Azospirillum brasilense: one gene and its partner. Each later gene encodes a partner of the first gene's protein in a complex. Links are inferred from orthologs where the notes say so. Each region holds a gene or a part of one and is shown on either strand. Other genes may lie near its edges.

The links.
Region 2: the proteins of H1Q64_RS22000 (region 1) and H1Q64_RS18835 are in contact, whole or in part, in a crystal structure (PDB 5G5G), measured with the Escherichia coli proteins. The link is inferred for Azospirillum brasilense from one-to-one orthologs.

Annotation. Positions count from the first base shown.
Region 1 is NZ_CP059450.1:1,893,436-1,896,456, forward strand. Bases 34-2,983 are described here. They hold H1Q64_RS22000 (FAD binding domain-containing protein), read left to right. Parts: upstream 34-1,008; coding sequence 1,009-1,959; downstream 1,960-2,983. Other genes in these bases: paoA (aldehyde dehydrogenase iron-sulfur subunit PaoA), read left to right, coding at 329-1,012. Outside these bases: H1Q64_RS21990 (LysR family transcriptional regulator), read right to left, coding at 1-15. UniProt on the Escherichia coli protein: Oxidizes aldehydes to the corresponding carboxylic acids with a preference for aromatic aldehydes. It might play a role in the detoxification of aldehydes to avoid cell damage.
Region 2 is NZ_CP059450.1:1,185,584-1,188,692, reverse strand. What follows is about bases 1-3,038. They hold H1Q64_RS18835 (xanthine dehydrogenase family protein molybdopterin-binding subunit), read right to left. Parts: upstream 2,639-3,038; coding sequence 362-2,638; downstream 1-361. Other genes in these bases: H1Q64_RS18830 (FAD binding domain-containing protein), read right to left, coding at 2,635-3,038; ahpF (alkyl hydroperoxide reductase subunit F), read left to right, coding at 1-240. In the rest of the region: more of H1Q64_RS18830, read right to left, coding at 3,039-3,109. UniProt on the Escherichia coli protein: Oxidizes aldehydes to the corresponding carboxylic acids with a preference for aromatic aldehydes. It might play a role in the detoxification of aldehydes to avoid cell damage.

The DNA.
Region 1 (3,021 bases):
CTGACGCAGATCCAACGCTCACCTTCCTTTGCCCAGCCCTTTGCCTGCGGGATCGACAATCCCCCGCCTCGGCCAATCATGTCGGTGCGCTGCAAGCGGATCAAGGCAAGTGGATGAGGAAAGCGCCGGGCAAACCCGGTTCAACCATCTGCAGGGCCGCTGCGTTCCATTGATCCGTTTCATAAGACTTATCAGAGACCGGCGGGTAATCCACGGACCGGCACGGCCTAGCTTTTCCCCATCCGCACAAGCGGATGAGCCGTCCGCACGCCTGCGCCCCGCCCCGCGGGGCCGGGATTACAGCCAGGAAGGGAAGAGGATTTCACCGATGCACCATTCCGGCGACCTCGACATGACGCGGCGCGGCCTCCTGCTTGGGACCGCCGCCACCGCCGCGCTGACGGCGACGCCGTTCCGGGCGCCGGCGCGGGCGGCCACCGTTGGAGAGACCGCCATGCCACCCCCCGCGACCGGAGCCGACGCGCCGTCCCTGTCGCCCGTTCTGTCCAAGGTCACCTTCACCGTGAACGGGCAGCGCCGCGACCTCGAACTCGACACGCGGACGACGCTGCTCGACGCGCTGCGCGAGCATCTTCACCTCACCGGCACCAAGAAGGGCTGCGACCACGGCCAGTGCGGGGCCTGCACGGTCATCGTGGACGGGCAGCGCATTAACTCCTGCCTGACGCTCGCCGTGATGCACGAGGGCGGCAGCGTCACCACCATCGAAGGGCTGGGCCTGCCCGGCAAGCTGCACCCCATGCAGGCCGCCTTCGTAGAGCATGACGGCTACCAGTGCGGCTACTGCACGCCGGGCCAGATCTGTTCGGCGGTGGCGATGCTGGACGAGATCAAGGCCGGCGTGCCCAGCCACGTCACCGCCGACCTGACCGCGGCGCCGCAGGCCACCGTGGACGAGTACCGGGAGCGGATGAGTGGCAACATCTGTCGCTGCGGCGCCTATTCCAACATCGTCGATGCGATCTCGGACGTCGCACGGAGGGAGGCATGAGACCCTTCACCTACGAGCGGGCGGACTCCCCCGCCGCCGCCGCCGCCGCGGTCGAGCGCCGGCCGGGCGCCAAGTTCATCGCGGGCGGCACCAACCTGCTCGACCTGATGAAGCTTGAGATCGAGACGCCGGCCCATCTGATCGACGTCAACGGGCTGAAGCTCGACACGCTGGAAGCGACGCCGGACGGCGGGCTGCGCATCGGCGCGCTGGTGCGCAACACGGCGCTGGCCGCCGACCAACGGGTGCGGCGCGATTACGGCGTGCTGTCGCGCGCCCTGCTCGCCGGGGCGTCGGGCCAGCTGCGCAACAAGGCGACGACGGCGGGCAACCTGCTCCAGCGCACGCGCTGCCCCTACTTCTACGACACCAACCAGCCCTGCAACAAACGCCAGCCCGGCAGCGGCTGCGCCGCCATCGGCGGCTACAGCCGGCAACTCGCCGTGGTCGGGTCGAGCGACGCCTGCATCGCCACCCACCCCAGCGACATGGCCGTCGCCATGCGCGCGCTGGACGCCACGGTGGAGACGGTGCGGGCCGACGGGACAACGCGGACGATTCCCATCGCGGAGTTCCACCGGCTGCCCGGCGACACGCCGCACATCGAGACGGCGCTGGTGCCCGGCGAACTCATCACCGCGGTGACGTTGCCCAAGCCGGTCGGCGGCACCCACGTCTACCGCAAGGTGCGTGACCGCGCGTCCTACGCCTTCGCGCTGGTCTCCGTCGCGGTGGTGGTGCAGCGCGACGGCGGCGGCCGGGTGGCGCTGGGCGGCGTGGCGCACAAGCCCTGGCGCGTCGAGGCCGCCGAGGCCGAGATGCCGCGCGGCGCCAAGGCGGTCACCGCCGGGCTGCTGGCCGATGCGAAGCCGACGCACGACAACGCATTCAAGCTGACCCTGGTCGAGCGGACGCTCGCCTCGGTGCTGGCCGAAGCGAAAGGGTGAGACATGAAGTTCGACACTCCCGCGACCACCAACCCGATCGACCAGCTGAAGGTGGTGGGCAAGCCGACCGACCGCATCGACGGCCCGCTGAAGACGACGGGAAAGGCCACCTACGCCTATGAATGGCACGACGTGGCGCCGAACGTCGCCTATGGCTGGGTCATCGGATCGGGCATAGCCAAGGGGCGCATCGCGTCCATGGACCTGGAGGCGGCGCGGAAGGCCCCCGGCGTCGTCGCCATCGTCACGGCGGAGAACGCCGGCTCCCTCGACAAGGGCAAGCGCAACGCCGCGACCCTGCTCGGCGGGCCGGAGATCGAGCATTACCAGCAGGCCGTCGCCCTGGTGGTGGCGGAGACCTTCGAGCAGGCGCGCACCGCGGCGGGGCTGGTGCGCATCGACTACACCGCCGCGGACGGCGCCTATGATCTGGCCGCGGCCAAGGACAAGGCGGAGAAGACCAAGGACGGCGATTCCGTCGTGGGTGATTTCGCGGGCGCCTTCGCGGCGGCTCCTGTGAAACTCGACGAGACCTACACCACGCCGGACGAGAGCCACGCGATGATGGAGCCGCACGCGACCATCGCCGCCTGGGAGGGCGACCGGCTGACCGTGTGGACCTCCAACCAGATGATCGACTGGATGGTCACCGACCTGTCGGCGACGCTGAAGATGCCGAAGGACAAGGTGCGCGTCATCTCTCCCTTCATCGGTGGGGGTTTCGGCGGGAAGCTGTTCCTGCGCGCCGACGCGCTGCTGGCGGCGCTTGGCGCGCGGGAGGCCGGGCGGCCGGTCAAGGTCGGGCTGTCGCGGCCCCTGATGATGAACAACACCACGCACCGCCCCGCCACTATCCAGCGCGTCCGCATCGGCGCCACGCCGGACGGCACGATCACCGCCATCGCCCATGAGAGCTGGTCGGGCAACCTGCCCGGCGGCTCGGAGGAGACGGCGACCGACCAGACGCGGCTGCTCTACGCCGGGGCGAACCGCCTGATCGGCAACCGCATCGCCACGCTCGACCTGCCCGAGGGCAACGCCATGCGAGCGCCGGGCGAGGCG
Region 2 (3,109 bases), 710 kb from region 1 along the record:
ATCGGCCTCGTGCCCAACACCGAGTGGCTGAAGGGGTCTGTGGCGCTGAGCCCGCGCGGGGAGATCGAGGTGGACGCCCGCGGCCAGACCTCCATCCCCGGCGTGTTCGCGGCGGGCGACGCGACGACGGTGCCCTACAAGCAGATTATCATCGCCATGGGCGAGGGCTCGAAGGCCGCCCTGTCGGCCTTTGATTACCTGATCCGCATGGCGCCGGTCGAGGCTGTCGCTGCGGCGTAAGGAAGTGGTGGCGTAGGGCCCCCCTCCCGGCCTCCCCCCGCTGCGCAGGGGGAGGAGAAAAGCCCTCCCCTGCGAAGCGGGGGAGGGTTGGGTGGGGGCCCGTCGCAACCACCCGCCCTCGTCAGCGAAGACCCGCCAGCACCTTGTCCAGCGTGATCGGGAAGTCGCGCACGCGCACGCCGGTCGCGTGATGGATGGCGTTGGCGATGGCGGCGGGAACGCCGACGATGCCGATCTCGCCGACTCCCTTGGCGCCCAGCGCGTTGACCATGTCGTCATGCTCCTCGACGAACAGTACGTCGATCTCCGGCACGTCGGCGTTCACCGGGACATGGTACTCCGCGTAGTCGTGGTTCATCACGCGGCCAAGCCGGTGATCGGTGAAGGCCTCCTCCTCCAGCCCCATGCCGATGCCCCAGACCACGGCGCCCTGAATCTGGCTGCGCGCCGTCTTGGGGTTGATGATGCGGCCGGCGGCGATGGCGCTGACCACGCGCGATACCCGGATGGTGCCGAGATCCTCGTCCACCCGGACCTCCACGAAGACCGCGGAATGGGTGGCGAAGGTGTGCCGCGCCCGCGCCAGCAGATAGGGCAGGGCGCGCGCCTCCTCCTCGATGGACAGGGTGCCGGAGCCGCGCATCACCTCGGTGATGGACAGCCGCCGCGCCCGGTCGTCCCGGACGATGAGATGGCCGTCGGCGAAGAGAACGTCCGCCTCCGCCACGCCCTTCAGCGGGCTGTCGTCCAGCTTCCCGGCCAGCGTGATCAGCTGTGACCGCACCCGGTCGCACACCGCCTTCACCGCCGACCCGACGGTGGAGACGGTCCAGGACCCGCCCTCGATGGGGGCGGTGGGAAGCGAGGAATCGCCCAGGCAGAAGGTCACCTCCTCGATCGGCAGGCCCAGCACGTCGGCGGCGATCTGCGTCATGACGGTGTAGGTGCCGGTGCCGATGTCGGCGGTGGCGCTGGACACCACCAGCTTGCCGTCGACGCCCAGGACCGCCTTGGCGGCGGCCTGCCCCTGCATGGCGTCCCATACGCCCGCCGCCATGCCCCAGCCGATCAGTTCGCGCCCCTCGCGCATGGAGCGCGGCGCGGGGCTGCGCTTCGCCCAGCCGAACCGCTCCGCCCCGTGCTGGAAGCAGGCGCGCAGTTCCTTGCTGGAGAAGGGGTTTCCGGTGTTGGGGTCGGTCTCCGCGTAGTTCTTCAGGCGAAGCTCCACCGGGTCCATGCCGAGCTTGCAGGCCAGCTCGTCCATGGCGATCTCCAGGGCCGGGACGCCGGTCGCAGCCCCTGGCGCGCGCTGGTCCAGCGGCGTGTGCACGTCCAGCCGGGTCAGCTTGTAGTCCAGCCGGACGTTGTCGCAGGCGTACTGCTGGCCCGACCAGTTGACGACGATCTCCACATAGTTCTCGTTTTGGGAGCTTTCCTGCACCGCCTCGTGGATCAGCGCCCGCAGCGTGCCGTCGCGGTCGGCGCCCAGCGCCACCCGCTGGATGGTTTCGGGCCGGTGGCCGAAGCTGAACATCTGCGGGCGCGACAGCTCCACCCGGACGGAGCGTTTCAACTGCGTCGCCGCCAGCATGGCCATGAAGAGCTGGTGCTGCGGCCGCAAGCCGGAGCCGAAGGCGCCGCCGACGAAGGGCGACATCACCCGCACCGCGGATTTGGCCAGGCCGAAGACGTTGCAGACATAGGTGTGGCAGTTCTGAGCGCCCTGGGTCTTGTCGTGGACGGTCAGCGTGCCGTCGTCGTGGTGCAGGACGGTGGTGGCGTGCATCTCCATCGGGTTGTGGTATTCCGCCGCCTGGGTGAACTCCGCGTCCACTTGGACGGGCGAGTCCAGGAAGGCTTGCTCCGGGTTGCCGCGGGGCTTCGGCGGGGGCTCGAAGCCGCCCTTGTCCTTGCCGGGGGTGAAGCTGTTCGCGCGGTTGGCGCGCAGGTCGGTCTGGTGGGGAGCCGCCTCATACTCGATGTGGACGAGGCGGGCGGCGTAGCGGGCCAGCTCGAAGCTCTCGGCGATCACCAGCGCCACCGGCTGGAGCGCGTGGTGGATTTCCGCGTCGTAGAGCGGGCGGAAGGGCGCTCCCTTGGGCGCGTCGTCGTCCTTCCATTTGCGGTCGAACCAGGCGAGGCTCGGCCGGTTCTCGTGGGTGAAGACGTGGATGACGCCGGGCAGAGCCAGCGCTGCTGCCGTGTCGATGCGGGTGATTCGCCCGCGCGCGATGGCGCTGGAGACGATGCAGCCGTGGGCAAGGTCCGGCAAGGTGAACTCGGCGGCGTAATGGGCGTCGCCGGTCACCTTCTTGCGCCCGTCCACCCGGCTGACGGGCTTGCCGATGGGGCCGTTGGGCTCCGTCAGGAAGCCGGGGATGCTGGGAATGGCGATCATGGACGGGGCGCTCCCTTGCGCTCGGCGGCTTCGGTCAGGGCACGGACGATGGCGCGCTCGGCCAGTTCGATCTTGAAGCTGTTGTGCTCGTGCCCCTTGGCGTCGCGCAGCAGAACACGCGCGGCGGCGCGGAACCGGTCGGGCGTGGCGGGCTTCCCGACGAGGGCGGTTTCCGCCTCCGGGTCGCGCCAGGGCTTGTGGGCGACCCCGCCCAGCGCCAGGCGGGCCTCGCGGACGGTGCCCCCATCCATCTCCAGCCCCGCCGCGACCGACACCAGCGCGAAGGCGTAGGAGGCGCGGTCGCGGATCTTCAGATAGGTCGAATGCTCGGCGAAGCCCCTGGCCGGCAGGTCGATGGCCGTGATGAGGTCGCCCGGCCGCAGGACCGTGTCGATCTCCGGGCGGTCCCCGGGCAGGCGGTGGAACTCGGCGAAGGGGATGCTGCGCTCACCCTCCGGCCCGGTCACCTGG